2 regions of the Bradyrhizobium sp. STM 3557 genome follow, and region 1 is predicted to be linked to the other one. Evidence: predicted binding sites of a transcription regulator. Region 1 holds the regulator's gene; the other holds the start of a gene.
What was found. Region 1 encodes PhoB, which activates phosphate uptake and scavenging genes when phosphate is short. Its sites were predicted from a motif close to TGTCATNNANCTGTCAT; they were not measured.
Positions count from the first base shown of each region.

Region 2: the regulator PhoB is predicted to act here: its motif matches at 8,473-8,489, upstream of P6U24_RS08840 (OprO/OprP family phosphate-selective porin).

Region 1 is NZ_CP120697.1:756,236-766,645, forward strand. Features, by position in the region: gene pstS (phosphate ABC transporter substrate-binding protein PstS) at 1-991, shown strand, start outside; gene pstC (phosphate ABC transporter permease subunit PstC) at 1,089-2,087, shown strand; gene pstA (phosphate ABC transporter permease PstA) at 2,091-2,978, shown strand; gene pstB (phosphate ABC transporter ATP-binding protein PstB) at 2,975-3,796, shown strand; gene phoU (phosphate signaling complex protein PhoU) at 3,830-4,546, shown strand; gene phoB (phosphate regulon transcriptional regulator PhoB) at 4,562-5,266, shown strand; gene P6U24_RS03525 (GcrA family cell cycle regulator) at 5,472-5,987, opposite strand; gene P6U24_RS03530 (aspartate aminotransferase family protein) at 6,466-7,677, shown strand; gene argF (ornithine carbamoyltransferase) at 7,674-8,600, shown strand; gene P6U24_RS03540 (endonuclease domain-containing protein) at 8,698-9,063, shown strand; gene P6U24_RS03545 (Hsp33 family molecular chaperone) at 9,192-10,190, shown strand; gene P6U24_RS03550 (molybdopterin-dependent oxidoreductase) at 10,374-10,410, opposite strand, start outside.
Region 2 is NZ_CP120697.1:1,949,779-1,960,188, reverse strand. Features, by position in the region: gene hydA (dihydropyrimidinase) at 1-745, shown strand, start outside; gene P6U24_RS08870 (hypothetical protein) at 956-1,243, shown strand; gene galE (UDP-glucose 4-epimerase GalE) at 1,277-2,272, opposite strand; gene P6U24_RS08860 (HlyD family secretion protein) at 2,583-3,716, shown strand; gene P6U24_RS08855 (MFS transporter) at 3,703-5,328, shown strand; gene cysD (sulfate adenylyltransferase subunit CysD) at 5,468-6,406, shown strand; gene cysN (sulfate adenylyltransferase subunit CysN) at 6,406-8,295, shown strand; gene P6U24_RS08840 (OprO/OprP family phosphate-selective porin) at 8,551-10,143, shown strand.

The DNA of each region.
Region 1 (10,410 bases):
CGTCGCTGCCGGCCTGGTCGCCGCATCGACGTCGGCCTTTGCCGCCGACATCACCGGAGCGGGCGCGACGTTCCCGTTCCCGATCTATTCCAAGTGGGCTGACGCCTACAAGAAGGAGACTGGCAACGGTCTGAACTACCAGTCGATCGGCTCGGGCGGCGGCATCAAGCAGATCCAGGCCAAGACCGTGACCTTCGGTGCGACCGATGCTCCGCTGAAAGCCGAGCAGCTCGAGAAGGACGGCCTCGTTCAGTGGCCGATGGTGATGGGCGGCATCGTGCCGGTCGTCAACCTCGAGGGCGTCAAGCCCGGCGAGATGGTGCTGGACGGCGAGACGCTCGCCAACATCTATCTCGGCAAGATCACCAAGTGGGACGATGCCGCGATCAAGAGGCTCAACCCCAATGTGAAGCTGCCTTCGGACGCGATCGCCGTGGTCCGCCGTTCGGACGGTTCGGGCACCACCTTCAACTTCACCTATTATCTCTCCGAAGTCAGCGCAGACTGGAAGAGCAAGGTCGGATCGAACACGGCTGTCGAGTGGCCGGTCGGCGTCGGCGCCAAGGGCAATGAGGGCGTGTCGGGCAACATCAGCCAGACCAAGAACTCGATCGGTTATGTCGAGTATGCCTACGCCAAGCAGAACAAGCTGACCTACACCAAGATGATCAACAAGGCCGGCAAGACCGTGGAGCCGACCGTGGAGGCCTTCCAGGCCGCCGCCGCGAACGCCGACTGGGCCAAGGCTCCGGGCTACTACGTGATCCTGGCCAACCAGCCGGGCGACAAGTCCTGGCCGATGACGGCTGCGACCTTCATCCTGATGCACAAGGAGCCCACCGACAAGGCGGCCTCCGCCGAAGCCATCAAGTTCTTCAAGTGGTCGTTCGAGAAGGGCGGCAAGATGGCCGAGGAGCTCGATTACATCCCGATGCCCGACAGCGTCGTGAAGCTGATCGAGAAGACCTGGTCGTCGGACATCAAGAGCTGATCAGTTCGTTGATTGGTCCCTCTCCCTGCTTTGCGGGGGGAGGGCGTGTCCGGAAAGTGTACGGGTGCACGAGAACAAGGGGGCTGGCGTGGCAGACATGGCCGTTCAAAGCAATGCTGACGGGATTGCCTCCGCGGCGGGTCCGTATGACCGCGCCCGCGCGTTGTCCGCCTTCAAGCTCGGCGACATCACCTTCTACTGGATCACCCGGCTCTCCGCGATCTCGGTGCTCCTGATCCTTGGCGGCATCATCTTGTCGCTGATCATCGGTGCGTGGCCGGCGATGCGGGAGTTCGGCTTCCAGTTCCTGGTGACGCGGCGCTGGGCGCCTTCGGCCGATCCGCCGGTGCTCGGCGCGCTCGGGCCGATCTACGGCACGCTGGTGACCTCCTTCATCGCGATGCTGATCGCGATTCCGGTCGGGCTCGGCATTGCGATCTTCCTGACCGAGCTGTGCCCGCAATGGCTGCGCCGCCCGATCGGCATCGCCATCGAGCTGCTCGCCGGCATCCCCTCGATCATCTACGGCATGTGGGGCTTCTTCGTGCTGGGGCCGTTCCTGGCCTACACGTTCCAGCCGTTCATGATCAATCTGTGTGCGAACATCCCGGTCCTGCAGGACATCTTCGCGGGCCCGCCGTCCTATCTCAGCCTGTTCAACGCCTCGCTGATCCTCGCCATCATGGTGCTGCCGTTCATCACCTCGATCTCGGTCGACGTGTTCAAGACCGTGCCGCCGGTGCTGAAGGAAGCGGCCTATGGCGTCGGCTGCACCACCTGGGAGGTCGTGCGCAGCGTCGTCATCCCCTATACGCGGATCGGGGTGATCGGCGGCATCATGCTGGCGCTGGGCCGCGCGCTCGGCGAGACCATGGCGGTCACCTTCATCATCGGCAACTCGTTCCGCATCTCCTCCTCGATCTTCGCGCCGGGCACCACGATCTCGGCCGCGATCGCCTCCGAATTCCAGGAGAGCGACGGTCTGCATCAGTCGAGCCTGATCCTGCTCGGGCTCTTGCTGTTCGTTCTAACCTTCTTCGTGCTCGCCGCCGCTCGCCTGATGCTGATGCGGCTCGAAACCAAGGCGGGGAAATAAGTCATGGCTGCTGTGGATTTTGCGGTCGGCACGCCGGTCAATCCCGTCAATCCGATCTACGCGCGCCGCCGCCGCAAGGACATCGTCGTGCGCGGCCTCTGCGTCGCCGCCGCCTTGTTCGGCGTCACCTGGCTGGCGCTGATCCTGCTCGACCTGCTCTATGAAGGCCTGACCGGCCTGACCTTGCAGGTGTTCACCGCCGACACTCCGCCGCCGGGCTCGACCGAGGGCGGCCTGCGCAACGCCATCGTCGGCTCCGTGATCATGACGGTGATCGGGGTCGGCATCGGCGCGCCGCTCGGCCTGTTCGCCGGCACCTATCTCGCCGAATATGGCCGCAATGACCGCCTCACCTCGGTGATCCGCTTCATCAATGACATCCTGCTGTCGGCACCGTCGATCATCATCGGCCTGTTCGTCTATGGCGCGGTGGTGGTGCCGATGGGCGGCTTCTCGGCGATCGCCGGCTCGCTGGCGCTGGCCGTGATCGTGATCCCGGTCGTGCTGCGCACCACCGAGGACATGCTGCTGCTGGTGCCCAATCCGCTGCGCGAGGCGGCCTCCGCGCTCGGCCTGCCGCGCTCGCTGGTGATCCGCCGCATCGCCTATCGCGCGGCGCGCTCGGGCCTGATCACCGGCGTGCTGCTGGCGACCGCCCGCGTTGCCGGCGAGACCGCGCCGCTGTTGTTCACCGCGCTATCGAACCAGTTCTGGAGCCTGAACCTCTCCAAGACCATGGCCAACCTGCCGGTGACCATCAACAACTTCGTCCAGAGCCCCTACGCCTATTGGAAGCAGCTCGCCTGGAGCGGCGCGCTGCTGATCACGATCACCGTGCTCGCCCTGAACATCTGCGCGCGCGTGCTTGGCGCCGAGAGGAGCGCAAAATGACCGATATGTCCGTTTCCGTGTCCAGCCCCGCCGGCGCAATTCCCGCCAAGTCCCTGCCGGAAGCGCCGGCCAAGGTGACCGCGCGCAATCTCAACTTCTATTACGGCGAGCACCATGCGCTGAAGAACATCAACCTGACGCTCGGCACCCACCGGGTCACGGCCTTCATCGGTCCGTCCGGTTGCGGCAAGTCGACCCTGCTGCGCATCTTCAACCGGATGTACGACCTCTATCCGGGCCAGCGCGCGGTCGGCCAGCTGATGCTTGATAACACCAACATCCTCGACCCGAAGCTCGATTTGAACCTGCTGCGCGCCCGGGTCGGCATGGTGTTCCAGAAGCCGACGCCGTTCCCGATGACGATCTACGAGAACATCGCCTTCGGTATCCGCCTCTACGAGAAGATCTCAAAGTCCGAGATGGACGACCGCGTCGAGAAGGCGCTGCGCGGGGGCGCGCTGTGGAACGAGGTCAAGGACAAGCTCAATGCGTCCGGCCTGTCGCTGTCCGGCGGCCAGCAGCAGCGGTTGTGCATCGCCCGCACCGTGGCGGTGCGGCCCGAGGTGATCCTGTTCGACGAGCCGTGCTCGGCGCTCGACCCGATCTCGACCGCCAAGGTCGAGGAGCTGATCCAGGAGCTCTCCGAGAACTACACGATCGCGATCGTCACCCACAACATGCAGCAGGCGGCGCGCGTATCCGACAAGACCGCCTTCATGTATCTTGGCGAGCTGATCGAGTTCGACGACACCAGCAAGATCTTCACCTCGCCGAGCGATCGGCGGACCCAGGATTACATCACCGGCCGCTTCGGCTGACGCCGTCACGGACACATTGCCGAGGAGACAATCATGGCCAGCGAGCATACCGCCAAGGCGTTCGACAGTGACCTGCAGGAGCTGACGCGCCTGGTCGCCGAGATGGGCGGCCTGGCCGAGCGGCTGATCACCGATTCCGTCGACGCGCTGGTGCGCCGCGATGTCGCGCTGGGCCAGCGCGTGGTCGCGACCGATGCCGAGATCGACAATTTGCAGCGCATCATCGAGGAGCGGGCGGTGCTGACCATCGCCCGCCGCCAGCCGATGGCGATCGATCTGCGCGAGATCGTCGGCGCCATGCGGGTGGCGACCGATCTGGAGCGGATCGGCGACCTTGCCAAGAACATCGGCAAGCGCGTCGCGGCGCTGGAGAGCGACTTCCATCCCTTGAAGCTGATCCGCGGGCTCGAGCACATGACCGACCTCGTGCAGTCGCAGGTCAAGTCGGTGCTGGATGCCTATGCCGCCCACGACCTGCCGGCGGCGATGAGTGTGTGGAAGGGCGACGAGGAGGTCGACGCCATCTGCACCTCGCTGTTCCGCGAGCTCCTCACCTACATGATGGAGGACCCGCGCAACATCTCCTTCTGCATTCACTTGATGTTCTGCGCCAAGAACATCGAGCGGATCGGCGACCACGCGACCAACATCGCGGAAACCGTGTTCTACATGATCGAGGGTCAGCAGATGGTCGACAAGCGCCCGAAGGGCGACATGACGACCTTCGCGACCACGATCCCCGGCAACTAGGAAAGACGTTGAGCAATGAGCGCGCGCATTCTGGTGGTGGAAGACGAGGAAGCGCTGACCACGCTGCTGCGCTACAATCTCGAGACCGAAGGCTATGAGGTCGAAACGGTGGAGCGCGGCGACGACGCCGACACCCGATTGAAGGAGCGGGTGCCCGATCTCGTGGTGCTCGACTGGATGCTGCCGGGCCTCTCCGGCATCGAGCTGTGCCGCCGCCTGCGCGCCCGGCCCGAGACCAAGCAGTTGCCGATCATCATGCTGACCGCGCGCGGCGAGGAGAGCGAGCGCGTGCGCGGGCTTGCGACCGGCGCCGACGACTACATCGTCAAGCCGTTCTCGGTGCCGGAGCTGTTGCAGCGGGTGAAAGGCCTGCTTCGGCGCGCGAGCCCCGAGCGGCTCGCCACGGTGCTCGCCTATGGCGATATCGAGCTCGACCGCGAGAAGCGGCGCGTGGCGCGCTCAGGCAGGCCGATCGATCTCGGCCCAACTGAGTACCGCCTGCTCGAATTCTTCCTCGAACATCCCGGTCGCGTGTTCAGCCGCGAGCAGCTGCTCGACAGCGTCTGGGGCCGCGACATCTATATCGACGAGCGCACCGTCGACGTGCATATCGGCCGCTTGCGCAAGCTGCTCAATCCCGGCCGCGAGCAGGATCCGATCCGCACCGTGCGCGGCGCCGGCTATGCGCTCGACGACCGCTTTGCGAAGGCGGAGTCGTAGTACGACACGGGGCGTTGCGACACGTGCTACAACAAACACCGGTGTCGTCCCCGCGAACGCGGGGACCCATAACCACGAATGTTGATGGTTGAAGCGGGCTGGATCGGTGTCACGTCATAATCACACCCGCCGGTGATTATGGGTCCCCGCGTTCGCGGGGACGACAGCTGACGTTGAGCTACAATTGCGCCTGCAAGCTAGCAGCTCAGCGTGCCGGCTTCGGCTGCTGGCGGCGGCGGTCGGCCGCGGGCTGATAGGCGAGGCGCGAATGCTGCGCGCAATAGGGCAAGCCCGAGAGCGCCTTGCCGCCGCAGAAGAAGAAGTCGGGGCTCGAGGGATCGCCGACCGGCCAGTGGCAGGTGGCCTCGTTCAATTCGAGCAGCGAGCGGCGCTGGCCCATTGGCACCACGTTGTCGAACGTGACCGGATCCGGCTCCACCTCGATCTCGAACACATGCGCAAGCGCGGTGTTGCCGCGCGAAACCGGACGGGCGACGCGCATCATCTGCTGCGCGGGGCGCGGGGTTGCCTTGCGCTGGCGCGGCGCGGTTGTCGCCGGGCTCTTGGCACGGCCGGAGAGGCCGAGCCGGTGCACCTTGCCGATCACCGCATTGCGCGTCACGTTTCCGAGTTCCGCGGCGATCTGGCTGGCCGAAAGCCCGGCCTCCCAGAGCTTTTTCAACTGCTCGACGCGATCGTCGGACCAGGTCAATACCGTCATCGCATGTTTCCCTTCGCGTCGCGCCGGCCAATTCTGGGACGGCGCTGCGATGCCTATCTCAAGAAATCTCCTGCATGCTGAATCCCTTAGCCCTCGCCGGGCGCAATTGCGCTTCCGGACGTGTACGCGAAACAACCGAACGCTTTCAGGATCAGAACTGCCGCACGAGATGTCGTACTCGACAGGTAAAACGCTACAATATGGCGTGACTCCCGCGCAAGAGTCGGAGGCCATCGTCCACACCTTCCGTCGCCGGACGCGGCGCACGAGCAGCAAATCCGCATCACCGCAATCTTACGGAATCCACGCGATCAGGCTGCCTGCGCTGCGTGTTGACACTTATCGCCGGCCGCATAGAATAGTTCCACGTGCCGCCTTGAAAAGGCGGCACATTTTGTTTTCCAGGGCGGGGTCCCTGATGCACGATGGCGCCCAGTTGGCGCGCATTTCGGACTGCCCCAAGCACAAGTGATCCACCATGTCCGCAGCCGCCGCGTCGCATCTTCTTCCCGTATTCGCCCGGGTCGATCTCGCCTTCGAGCGCGGCGAGGGCGCGTGGCTGGTTGCAACGAATGGCGAGCGCTATCTCGATTTCACCTCGGGCGTCGCGGTGAATGCGCTCGGTCATGCGCATCCGCATCTGGTCAAGGCGCTGCAGGAGCAGGCGACCAGGCTCTGGCACATGTCGAACCTGTTCAAGAGCCCGGATGGCGAGCGCCTGGCCTCTCGTCTGTGCGAGCAGAGTTTTGCCGACTACGTGTTCTTCGCCAATTCCGGCGCCGAGGCAATGGAGTGCGCGATCAAGATCACGCGCAAGCATCACGCCGCCAAGGGCCATCCCGAGCGCTATCGCATCATCACCTTCGAAGGCGCCTTCCACGGCCGCACGCTGGCGACGCTCGCCGCCACCGGCTCGGCCAAATATCTCGACGGCTTCGGCCCGCCGATGGACGGCTTCGACCAGGTGCCGCTCGGCGATCTCGAGGCGGTCAAGCGCGCGATCGGCCCGCACACCGCGGGCATCCTGATCGAGCCGGTGCAGGGCGAGGGCGGCGTGCGCTCGGCGCCATTGTCATTCTACAAGGCGCTGCGCCAGCTCTGCGACGAGCACGGCCTCTTGCTGGTGTTCGACGAGGTGCAGACCGGCATGGGCCGCACCGGCGATCTCTTCGCCTATCGCTGGATCGGCGTCACGCCCGACGTGATGTCGCTGGCGAAAGCGCTCGGCGGCGGCTTCCCGATCGGCGCCTGCCTCGCGACGGCCGATGCCGCGGCCGGCATGAATCCGGGTTCGCATGGCTCGACCTTCGGCGGCAATCCGCTCGCGGTCGCGGCTGCCAACGCCGTGCTCGACGTGATGCTGGCGCCCGGCTTCTTCGAGCATGCGCGCAAGATGTCGCTGCTGCTCAAGCAGAAGCTCGGTGCGGTGATCGACCGCCATCCCGACGTGATCGCCGAAGTGCGCGGCGAGGGTCTTTTGATCGGCATCAAGGCCGTAGTGCCGTCGACCGATCTGGTGACGGCGCTGCGCGAGCAGAAGCTGCTGACGGTGGGCGCGGGCGACAACGTGGTGCGCTTCCTGCCGCCGCTCAACGTGAGCGAGGCGGAAGTGGAGGAGGCGGTGCAGCGGCTCGACCGGGCCTGCGCCGCGCTATCAGGCGATCAGGTGAAGCAGGCGGTTAGTTCATGAGTAAGGCGCCCCGTCATTTCCTCGACATCAGTGAGGTTCCGCTCGCAGAGCTGCGCAACATGCTGGCGCTCTCGAGCGACATGAAGAAGCAGCTCAAGGCCCAGCAGCCCGCGAAAAAGCCGCTCGAGGGCAAGGTGCTGGCGATGATCTTCGAGAAGCCCTCGACCCGCACCCGCGTTTCCTTCGATGTCGGCATGCGCCAGCTCGGCGGCGAGTCGATCATGCTGACCGGCGCCGAGATGCAGCTCGGCCGCGGCGAGACCATCGCCGATACCGCGCGCGTGCTGTCGCGCTATGTCGATGCGATCATGATCCGCATCCTCTCCCACGACGCGCTGCTGGAGCTCGCGGCCCACGCCACGGTGCCCGTCATCAACGGGCTGACGCGGCGCTCGCATCCCTGCCAGGTGATGGCCGACGTGATGACCTATGAGGAGCATCGCGGGCCGATCGAGGGCCGCACCGTGGCCTGGAGCGGCGACGACAACAATGTGCTGGCCTCCTGGGCCCATGCCGCCGATCGTTTCAAGTTCAAGCTCAATGTGGCCACGCCGCCGCAGCTCGCGCCGGGCAAGGCGATGAAGGATTTCATCCGCAACAGCCGCGCCGAGATCAAGCTCGGTACTGATCCGGAAGAGGCCGTCGCCGGGGCCGATTGCGTCGTCACCGACACCTGGGTCTCGATGGGCGACAAGGACGGCGAGCATCGCCACAACCTGCTCAAGCCCTATCAGGTCAACTCCCACCTGATGTCGCTCGCGAAACCCGACGCGCTGTTCATGCACTGCTTGCCCGCCCATCGCGGCGAGGAGGTGACGGACGAGGTGATCGACGGCCCGCAGTCAGTGGTGTTCGACGAAGCCGAGAACCGCCTGCACGCCCAGAAGGGCATTTTGGCCTGGTGTTTTGGAGCTGGGGCGTAGCGCGCGACGGCAAAGAGAACGAACCAGCGGCTTGCTCGGTGCACCCTCTCCCCTTGTGGGAGAGGGTGGCGCGCGAAGCGCGACGGGTGAGGGGTTGGTGCCGCAAGAACCGCATCATCGGCCGACCGCAAAGCGTATCCGCAACTTCGCCAGGCGGATGCGGAGTGAGCCGACTGATGCCGAAGCCGCGATGTGGCGGCTGCTTCGCGATCGGCGTTTCTCACGGTCCAAATTTCGTCGCCAAGTCCCATTTCAGAATTACATTCTGGACTTTGTCTGTTTCGAGCGAGGGATCGTCATAGAGATCGATGGAAGCCAACACGCAGAAGCGACAAGCGATATGACGAGAGACCAAGCCCTGGTACGCGAAGGTTTCAGGGTTGCCCGCTACTGGAACAACGATGCCCTCCAACGTCGCACTGAGGTCATGGAGGACGTCCTCGCAAAGCTCGGCGAGAGGTGAGAGACCCCTCACCCGGCGCCTTCGGCGCCACCCTCTCCCACAAGGGGAGAGGGTGCACTGAGTTCGGCGCGAAAGCATAGTTCCATATCTCCCCTTCCATTTGCTCTCCCCATCCCCAAATAGGCGCCATGACAGCCTCCACTCCCGACAATGAAATCAATCTCGCCGGCGATGTTCGTGCGCCCTCGGCCGTGCCGGTGGATGACGCGGTGCTCCCGTTCGAGGTCGCAGCGCTCGATCTGCGCGGCCGCCTCACCCGCATGGGCCCGGCGCTCGACGAGATCCTCACCAAGCATGACTACCCTGCAGCCGTCGGCAAGCTGCTCGGCGAGGCGATCGTGCTGACCACGCTGCTTGGCTCCTCGCTCAAGTTCGAGGGGCGCTTCATCCTGCAGACCCAGACCGACGGCCCGGTCTCGTTCCTGGTGGTCGATTTCCAGGCGCCGGATCGGCTGCGTGCCTATGCGCGCTATGACGAGGCGCGGCTTTCCGAGGCAAAGGATTCGGGCGGCCTGCTCGGCAAAGGCCATCTGGCGATGACCATCGACCAGGGGCCCGACATGAGCCGCTATCAGGGCCTGGTGTCGCTGACCGGCGGCAGCCTGGAGGAAGCCGCCCATGAATACTTCCTTCGCTCCGAGCAGATCCCGACCCGCGTGCGGCTTGCGGTCGGCGAGGAGTGGAGCGGCGGCAAGCATCGCTGGCGCGCCGGCGGCCTGCTGACGCAGTTTCTGCCGAAGGCCCCGGAGCGTTCGCGTCAGGCGGACTTGCATCCCGGCGACGCGCCGGAGGGCACGACGCTGCACACCGTGGAGGAGGACGACGCCTGGGTCGAGGGCCAATCGCTGGTCTCGACCGTCGAGGACGTCGAGCTGATCGATCCTGCGCTGTCGGGCGAACGGCTGCTCTATCGCCTGTTCCATGAGCGCGGCGTGCGCGTGTTCAAGGAGCTTCCTTTGCAGGCACGCTGCTCATGCTCGCGCGACGCGGTGGCGGGTATGCTCAAGAGCTTCTCGGCCCAGGACCGCGCCGATATGGTCAAGGACGACAAGGTCGTCGTCACCTGCGAGTTCTGCTCCTCGGTCTATGAGTTCACGCCGCAGGAAGCCGGCGTGACGCAGAATTAGTTAACCGGCTTGCCGCCCTTTCTCGGTGGGGGGCGGCGCGCGCCTGCTGTCAGCTCCGTCATTGCGAGCGCAAGCGAAGCAATCCAGAATGCTTGCCATAGCTCTGGATCGCGTCGTCGCTTCTGCTCCTCGCGATGACGGCTGTTGTGCCCCCGAGGACTGTTCGCCTCTGATGCAAAAAGCCTAGCCCGGTGCCGCGGCCCCGGCGCCATGGACACGC
Region 2 (10,410 bases), 1.2 Mb from region 1:
GGTGCATACGAGCTGCCGGCAATCGCTTGAGGCGATCGCGCGGGCACGCGCCGCCGGGCAGCGCGTCTATGGCGAGCCGTTGATCCAGCATCTGCTGCTCGACGCGGACGAATATCGGTCTGGTGACTGGGACCATGCGGCCCGTCGGGTGATGTCGCCACCGTTCCGCGACAAGGTGCATCAGGACAGCTTGTGGGCTGGCCTGCAGTCGGGTTCGCTGCAGGTGGTGGCGACCGATCACTGCGCCTTCACCACCGAGCAGAAGCGGCTCGGCCGCGACGACTTCCGCAGGATTCCGAACGGGACCGGCGGGCTCGAGGACCGCATGCCGCTGCTCTGGACCGCGGGCGTGACGACCGGCCGGCTGACGAAAGAGGAGTTCGTGGCGGTGACCTCGGCCAATATCGCACGCATCCTCAATATTTTCCCGCGCAAGGGAGCCGTTGCGGCGGGCTCGGACGCCGATCTCGTGGTGTGGGATCCCGCCGCCCGCAAGACCATCAGCGCGAGTCGTCAGTTCAGCCGCATCGACTACAACGTGTTCGAGGGCTTCACCTGCCAGGGCGGCCCGGCCGTGACGCTGTCGCGCGGTCGGATTGCGTGGGCCGATGGCGAGCTGCGCGCCGAGGCCGGCGACGGCCGCTATGTCGAGCGCCCGGCCTTCCCGCCCGTGCATGTTGCCAATTCGACCTGGAAGCAGCTCACCACGCCCGCGGCCGTGCAGCGCGGCGCCATCACGCCCTGAGCTATGTCGTCTGCAGACGGTTCAAAAGAGATCTCCGAGGTGTCATTGCGAGCGAAGCAATCCGGTAAGAAAATGAAGTCTGGATTGCTTCGTCGCTGTCGCTCCTCGCAATGACGACGCTTATAAGCTCCGGCGGCTGCCGGGCCATTCCTCTCAGAACAATGGGCATTTACAACCGAGCGTACGGCCAAATTTACCGGTCGGAAAGGCTTGCTGGCGTTCAATTGCGCCATGGCACAGATACGCATGGACGTTCGCGATTCGCACGGGCAGCCGCTGCCGGCGCTTTGTGACGAGTTTCTCGACCTCGGGCTCCCGGTCGATCATTCGCGCCTGGCGCAGAGCCTGCTACAGATGATCCGGAGCGAACGCGGCCAGTCCTTGGCCCATAGCGTCCACCTGATCCGCGATGGCGAGGAGATCGGGTCCTGGTCGGTCGAGCGTGAACGCGCCGACGCCGCGCGCGCGGGCAAACGCACGTCTCCCGTTGCCGCCTGAGCCGAGATAACGACGTCTCCTGCCGGTCGCGCCTCAGCCGCGGCGCGGATGGGCCTTCTGATGCCAGGCCCAGGCCGAGCGGATGATGTTCGGCAGGTCGGAATGTTGCGCCTTGAAACCAAGCTCGCGTTCGGCATGTGCGGGATCGGCGACCAGGATGGCCGGATCGCCGGCACGGCGCTCGCGCATCACCACCGGGACGGCCTCGCCGGTCTCGCGATGGATCGCATCGACGATCTCCTTGACCGAATAGCCGGTGCCGGTGCCGAGATTGTAGACCCCGCCGGGCTGCCCCTGCAACAGCCGGTCGAGCGCGGCGATATGGGCAACCGCGAGATCGTCGACGTGGATGTAGTCGCGCACCGCGGTCCCGTCAGGCGTGTCGTAATCGGCTCCGAAGATCGCGAAATCCCCGACATGGCCCTGCAGCGCCATCAGCGCGCGCGGGATCAAATGGGTTTCCGGCTCGCGCATCTCGCCGATCACCGCAGAGCTGTCTGCACCGCAGGCATTGAAGTAGCGCAATGCGATCGAGGCGAAACCATAGGCGGCGCGGTAGTCGGCCAGAATCTGCTCGATCATGTATTTGGAGCGGCCGTAAGGGTTGACGGTCGGCCCGGCCGCGCTCTCCGGAATCGGCTCACGCCCGGCATTGCCATAGACCGCGCCTGTGGATGAGAACACCAGCCGGTCGCAGCCGGCGGCGCGCATGCCCTGCAGCAGGCCGAGCGTGCCGGCGACATTGTTCAAGTAATAGGCCTGCGGGTCGGCGACGGATTCGCCGACCGCGCTCGATGCCGCGAAATGCATCACGGCCCGCACGTCATATTTCTGGATTGTCGTAGCGACCTTGATGCTGTCGGCGACGTCGCCGACCACCAGCGGTCCCCATTGCACGAAGCTGCGATGGCCTGTCGCCAGATTGTCGTAGCAGACCGGCAGGAATCCGGCATCAGCCACCGCCTTGCTGCAATGAGATCCGATATAGCCGGCGCCGCCGGCGATCAGAATCGCGCCCTTGCTTGCCATGAATGCGAAACGCCTCTCTTGAAATCACTGGACAGCCGGGCGCCCCGGCGAAATGCGCCGCACCATAGAGCATTGTCGGCCGCGATACAAAATGCCCCTCCGCACAGCGTTAATCGGCCTGGATCGAAGCATCCGATCGACAGGCGGGGCGGTTCCAGATTTTCTCAAAGTGCACGATGCGGCGGACGCGCCGCGGCCCAGCCGCTCCGGGTGCGGCTGGTCCATATCGCGAATTTGCCTTAGAGAATCATCATATCCCGATGTTCGTCGCGACCAGCCTTTCGCGCGGCATGGCCATGGAGAGACATTCTTGAGTCGAGAATCGAGCGTCGCCGCCGCTCCCCAAGCGCCTGCAGCGGCTCCAGCCGCGCCGCCTCACCCGCATGGCGCGCTGGCGCGGCTCGTGATCCCGCTGCTCGCCATCATCATCGCTCTCGGTTTCGTGGCACTGGCGACGCTGCGGTGGGATGCGTGGGTCGGCAATGCCGGGACACAGACCACCAACGATGCCTATGTGCGCGCCGAGATGGCAAGGCTTTCGAGCCGCGTCGCCGGCGAAGTGCTGAAGGTCGAGGTCACCGACTTCCAGCGCGTCAAGGCTGGCGATCTCCTGGTGCAGATCGATCCCGCTGACTACGAAGCACAGGTCGCACAGGCCGAAGCTGCGGTAGAGGCCGCACAGGCCACGCTCGACAATCTGAGCAACCAGATCGAGCTGCAATATGCCACGATCGCGCAGGCCCAGGCTTCGCAGGTGGCCGCGTCCGCGGCCGATGTCGAGGCACGCCAGGAACAGGAACGCCAGCAATCGCTCTCGCAGACCGAGGCCGGCACAAGGCAGAAGCTGGAGCAGGCGACCGCTGCCTACGCGAAAGCCGAGGCTGATCTGCGCGCCAGCCGCGCCGTGATCGCCGCGCAACAGCATCAGCTCGAGGTGTTGCAAGGCACGAAGAAGCAGCGAGCGGCGGAGATCGCCGGCGCCAAGGCGCAGCTCGCTGCGGCCAAGTTGAAGCTCGGTTATACCAAAATCCTGGCACCGTTTGACGGCGTCGTCAGCGAGCGCCAGGTGCAGCCCGGCGACTACGTCAACATCGGCAGCAATTTGATCGACGTGGTGCCGCTGCCGCACGTCTATGTGATCGCGAACTACAAGGAGACGCAGCTCACGCATGTGGTGCCGGGCCAGCCGGTCGAGATCACGGTTGACAGCTTCCCGGGACGGACGCTGCACGGCCACGTCGAGCGGATCGCGCCGGCCTCGGGCTCGCAATTCGCGCTGCTGCCGCCGGACAATGCCACCGGCAATTTCACCAAGGTCGTGCAGCGCATCCCGGTGCGCATCGCGTTCGACGACAACCAGCCCTTGCTCGAAAAGCTGCGCCCGGGCATGTCGGTCGTGACCCACATCCATATCGACGGCGATCGCGGCGATGGCAGAAAATGACGCGGCGAGCCGCGGGCCGGTCTCGCGCGGCGAGGTCGCGCGCTATCCGCTGTTCGCCGTCGGCGCGGTGCTGCTCGGCGCCTTCCTTGCCAATTTCGACAGCCGGCTGACCACCGTCGGCCTGCCCGACCTGCGCGGCGCCTTCTCGCTGACCTTCGACGAAGGCGCCTGGCTCTCCACCGCCGCAATCGGCTCGCAGATACTCATCGCGCCTGCTGTGGCCTGGCTCGCCACCGCGTTCGGGCTCCGCCGCGTGCTCGGCATCCCCAGCCTGATCTATGCCGCGGTGTCGCTGGTGATCCCCTTCGTCCACCATTTTCCGACCCTGATCGTGCTCAGCGTCCTGCATGGCATGCTGCTCGGCACCTTCGTGCCGGCGACGTTGATGATCATCCTGCGCAACCTGCCGATTCGCTGGTGGCTGCCTGCCATCGCGATCTATGCGATCCGCGTCGGCTTCGCGCTTGACAGCTCGACTTCGCTGGTCGGCCTCTATGTCGAGCATCTCGGCTGGCAATGGCTCTATTGGCAGGGCGTGGTGATCGCCCCGCTGATGGGACTCATGGTCTACCTCGGCACGCCTGCTGAAGAGGTGAATCACGAGTGCCTGAAGGACGCCGATTGGGGCGGCATGCTGCTGCTCGGCACCTCGATGGCAATGATCTATGCCGGGCTCGACCAGGGCAATCGGCTCGACTGGCTCAACTCCGGCACCGTGATCGCGCTGCTGTTCGGCGGTGCCTTGCTGTTCGTCTGCTTTCTGGTCAACGAGGCGCTGGCTCCGCAGCCATGGGCTCATTTCAAGATATTGTTCTCCCGCAATATCGGGCTCTCGCTCGCAATCCTGCTGCTCTACACGATGACCGGCCTGTCCAACGCATCGCTGGTGCCGAACTTCCTCGGCACCGTCACCCAGCTCCGGCCGGAGCAGAGCGGCGCGCTGCTGTTGGTCTGGGGCGCGCTGCCGATGTTCGTGCTGGTGCCGGCCTCGATTGTCCTGCTTCGCCACTTCGATTCGCGTCTCGCCATCGTGATCGGCTTCACGGCTTTCGCCACGGCAAATCTGCTGGGAACGCAACTGACGCACGACTGGGCACGCGAGGACTTTACACTCATCGTGGCGCTGCAGTCGGTCGGACAGGCCTTCCTGGTGCTGCCGATCATCATCACGTCGCTGGCCAATTCCGACCCGACCCGCGCCACGGCCTATGCCGCCTATATCCAGGTCATGCGGCTCGGCGGTGCCGAGATCGGCGTGGCGCTCATGGGCACCTGGCTTCGGGTGCGCGAGCAGGTCAACTCGGCCTATCTCGGCCCGCATGTGCAGAGCGGCGATCCCGACGTGATGAAGGTGCTGCAGGCGCTGATCAATCACTTCACGAGCTTTGGTGCCGGCTCGGCGCAAGGTCGCGCGATCGGCACCCTTGCCGCGGAGGTGCAGCGCGAGGCCAATGTGCTGGCCTATATCGACGCTTTCTGGCTGTGCTTCTACTTTGCGATCGCCGGGCTCGTGCTGACGGCGCTGCTGACCCGCGCACCGCAAGGGCCGCTGTCGCAGACGCCGCTCAATCTCGGTGCGATGTTCCGTGGTCTGCGGCCGCGGCCGCGCTGACCCCCGGGCCCTACGCCGGCCAAATTGACAGGATCGTTTGGCTGCGCAAGACACGCGCCGGCAGGCCTACCCCCCGCGGTTCCGCGACGTTGCGGACCTCGCCATCGGCCGGTATAGCAGCTCAGATGCACGGACGGACATGAACGACGCCTCGACCACAGCGGCCCCGCGGCCCCGCAAATTGCCTGCGCATCTCCGGCGGCTCGAGGCCGAGTCGATCGAGATCATGCGGGAGGTGGTCGCGGAGTTCAAAAAGCCTGTCATGCTGTACTCGATCGGCAAGGACTCCAGCGTCATGCTGCACCTGGCGCTGAAGGCGTTCCATCCGGCCCGGCTGCCGTTTCCTCTGCTGCACGTCGACACCACCTGGAAGTTTCGCGAGATGATCGCCTTCCGCGATGCGACGGCGCGCAGGCTCGGGCTCGACCTGATCGTGCATGTCAATCAGGACGGCGTTGCGCGCGGCGTCGATCCGATCAGGTCCGGCTCGTCGTTGCACACCCATGTGATGAAGACCGAGGCGTTGAAGCAGGCACTCGACCTGCATGGCTTCGATGCCGCCTTCGGCGGCGCGCGGCGTGATGAGGAGAAGAGCCGAGCAAAGGAGCGCATCTTTTCGTTCCGCTCCAAGGGGCATGTCTGGGATCCGCGCAATCAGCGGCCCGAGCTGTGGAACCTCTACAACACGCGGATCGCGCCGGGCGAATCCATCCGGGTGTTTCCACTATCGAACTGGACCGAGCTCGACATCTGGGACTACATCGCCTGCGAGGCCATCCCCGTGGTGCCGCTCTATTTCGCTGCCGAACGCCCGGTCATCAATCGCGACGGCACCTTGATCATGGTCGATGACGAGCGCCTGCCGCTCGCGCCGGGCGAACGGCCGCAGCTGCGCCGCGTGCGCTTCCGCACCCTTGGCTGCTATCCCTTGACAGGCGCGATCCTGTCCGACGCGACCAGCCTCGACGACATCCTGGCAGAGATGCGCGTCACACGCTTCTCGGAACGGCAGGGGCGGCTGATCGACAGCGACGAGAGCGCGTCGATGGAGAAGAAGAAGAAGGAGGGCTATTTCTGATGACCTCCTTGGCGCCGATGGATAAGGCTATTCGATCCAGGGACAGCCGCAAGGACCTGCTGCGCTTCCTGACCTGCGGCTCGGTCGACGACGGCAAGTCGACCCTGATCGGGCGCTTGCTGCACGATTCCAGGCTGCTCACCGAGGACCAGATGTCGACCCTGGCGCGGGACTCGGCGCGGCACGGCACCACCGAGGACGAGCTCGACTATGCGCTGCTGGTCGACGGGCTGGAAGCCGAGCGCGAGCAGGGCATCACGATCGACGTTGCCTATCGCTATTTCACCACCGCGCGGCGCAGCTTCATCGTCGCCGATACGCCGGGCCACGAGCAATATACGCGCAACATGGCGACGGGCGCCTCCAAGGCCGATCTCGCGGTGCTGCTGGTCGATGCCCGCAAAGGCATTCTGGTGCAGACGCGCCGCCACTCGCTGATCGCTGCGATGCTCGGGCTGAAGCACGTCGTGCTCGCGATCAACAAGATCGATCTGGTCGGTTTCGATCCATTGACCTATGAGCGGATCGTCGCCGACTACACGGCCTTTGCCGCCCCGCTTGGTTTCGCCTCCGTCGTCGCGATTCCCATCTCGGCGCGCCACGGCGATAACGTGACCCGGAGCTCGGCGAACACGCCCTGGTACAGCGGCCCTGCCCTGCTCGATCATCTGGAGACGGTCGATGTCACGAGTGACACGAGCGCGCGGCCGTTCCGCTTTCCAGTGCAATGGGTGAACCGGCCGAACCTCGATTTTCGCGGCTATGCCGGCACGGTTGCGTCGGGAGCGATCCGCATCGGCGATCCCATCGTGGTCGCCGGCTCCGGCCGCGCATCACGCGTTCGGCAGCTCGTGACCTTCGACGGACCGCTCGATGAGGCCCGTGCCGGCGATGCAGTGACCATCGTGCTCGAGGACGAGATCGACGTCGCGCGCGGCGATCTTATGGCTGCGCCGCAGGCGCGCCCCGAGGTTTCCGACCAGTTCGCCGCTCACGTCATCTGGATGAGCGAGCACGCGCTGATCCCCGGCCGCTCCTATCTGGCGCGCATCGGCACCCGGACCACGCCGATCACGGTCACCGCGATCAAGTATCGGATCGACGTCAACACGCGCGAGCACCTGGCGGCGACCACACTCGCGCTGAACGACATTGGGCTGTGCAATCTCGCGACCGACAGCCCGGTGGCGTTCGACTCCTACGAGGCCAACCGCAGCACCGGCTGCTTCATCATCATCGATCGCTACAGCAACGCCACCGTCGGCGCCGGCATGATCAGCTTCGGCCTGCGCCGCGGCACCAATGTGCATTGGCAGCCGCTTTTGATCGGCAAGACCGAGCGCGCCCTGCTGAAGCAGCAGCGGCCGGCGATCCTGTGGTTCACCGGGCTATCGGGCGCCGGCAAGTCCACCGTCGCCAATCTGGTCGAGCAGAAGCTCCATGCCGCCGGCGGCCATACCATGCTGCTCGACGGCGACAACCTGCGCCATGGCCTCAACCGCGATCTCGGCTTCACCGAGGCGGATCGGGTCGAGAACATCCGCCGCGTCGGCGAGGTCGCCAAGCTGATGACCGACGCCGGGCTGGTGGTGCTGTGCTCCTTCATCTCGCCCTACCGTGCCGAGCGCGAGGCGGTGCGCAGCCTGGTCCCATCAGGCGACTTCATCGAGATCTTCATCGACACCCCGATCGAGGAATGTGTGCGGCGCGACCCGAAAGGGCTCTACGCCAAGGCCAAGGCCGGCACGATCAAGAATTTCACCGGCTTCGATGCGCCCTACGAGGCACCGGAACATCCCGAGCTGCACGTGACGACGGTCGGCCGAACGGCCGAAGAGCTCGCCGACCTGATCATCGCGGAGCTGAGGCTGCGCGGCATCACGCGCTGATCGTCAGATAGGCGATCATCTTCGCAACCGACCGACACTGCGCGGCCGGACTGCATGTTGCTGTCCAGCGACACCAGGAACCGAAGGCATCATCGAACGAGATGACAGTTATCATATGATAGCTGCCAGCGCGGTCACGTGGTTTCGTGTAGGTCGAATCGCGCATCGCGCTTAGGCTGTCGCATGACAGTCACCGGCTTTTTCTAGTTTTTACGCTGTTGGATGGGTGACCCATCGCGATAAGGGGGGTTCAATATGAGCATACGAACGGTAACGGCGGCGGCCGTGGTGGGTCTCGTCACGGCTGCATCAGCGCCGGCGCAGGCGGCGGGAGATAACGACGCCGAGATCGCGCTGCTGAAGCAGCAGCTCAAGATCATGGAGCAGAAGCTCGACCGGCTGCAGAAGCAGTCCTCGGCCAACGCGGCCGCCGCGGCGAGCGCGAACGCCAAGGCAGAGACGGCGAAGGCCGAAGTCAAGACGGCGGTCATGAGCGCCAATGCAGCCTATCCGGTGAAGGGAACGGCGCCGATCTCAGGCGTGGTCGTGACCATGCCGAACAACCGGCCGACCATCTGCACCGCCGATGGCGAGAACTGCATCTCGCTGACCAGCCGCGTGCATTGGGACGTGGGCGGCTATGATTATCGGCCGAACAGCGCGGCCACCTCGCCACAGAAGCTCGACAGCGGCGAAAACCTCCGCCGCGCGCGCATTGGTGTGATTGGCAAGTTCTTCGGCGACTGGAATTACGCGCTCATCTACGATTTCGGCGGCTCCTCCGACGGCTTCGGCAGCACGGCGGCCGGATCGCTTCCGGGCGGCGGCACGTCGGGCGTCGAGAATGCCTATCTGAGCTACACCGGCTTCAAGCCGTTCGGCGGCAAGATGGCGATCGAGGGCGGCGTCATGGACCTCGCCTGGACGCTCGACGAGGCGACGAGCTCCAACGACCTCCCGTTCATGGAGCGCGCCTCGGTCGGGATCATTGCCCAGAATATCGCCGCCGGCGACTTCCGCTCGGCTTTCGGCTCGCGCTGGTGGAACGACCGGTTCTGGGCCGGTGCCTATGTCACGGGTCCGACCACCGGCCAGATTCACTCGGCTTCCAGCGTCACGCCCGCCGGCATGAGCGAGCAATATGGTGCGACGGCACGCGTGGCCGGCCAGATCGTGAACGGCCCGGACTATTCGGTCCATCTCGGCGCCGACGCGGAATGGCTGATCCAGCCGCCGCGCAATCTCGTCACGCAGGCACAGACGCTGACCTTGAGCGACCGTCCCGAGCTGCGGATCGATCCGACCGCGCTGATCTCGACCGGCGCGATCGCCAACGTCTCCGGCGCGCAGGTCTACGGCGTCGAGGCGGCCGCGACCTATGGCTCGTTCTTCGCCCAGGGCGAATATTACTGGTTCAACGTCGACCGCACCGCCAACACCGGCCTGCCACCAACCGGCGCGTCGAGCCTCAATTTCCAGGGCGGCTATGTCGAAGCGACCTACATCCTGACCGGAGAGAGCCGCAAGTACAACGCCGCGAATGCCGCCTATGGCGGCGTAACTCCGGCGCATCCGTTCTCGTGGCAGACGGGGGGCTGGGGAGCCTGGGAAATCGCCGGGCGTTTCAGCAGGATGGACCTGAATGATCAGCTCGCGACCGCTGCCGGCATCGCAGGCGGCAAGCAGAACATCTACACTGCAGGCCTGAACTGGTACGTCAACGGCAACGTGCGCTTCCTGTTCAACTACCTGCATGGCGATATCGCCAAGCAGGTCAGTTCCACCAACGCCGCCGATGCCGGTTCGCACTTCGATGCGTTCGCATTACGAACGCAGGTCGCGTTCTGATCTGAGCGCACCAGGACGGCATGACCTAAAGCCCGGCGCTCACGCCGGGCTTTAACTTTTGTGACGACTTGTATCAGTCGGCGAGTCCGGATTCCGCGGCCCGCTATGGCGTGCCCCTTCGGCAGAGCCCGACATCTGGCGTGAACAAGTCGTGCACCTGGCACCGCAAGCGATTCGGACCTGCTTCGTTCCGAGCGCGTTCCGGAAGTTAAGAGCCGCGCGCATCACGTGTCATTTTGAAGCATCTGATGTGCGCGACGGCTCGTG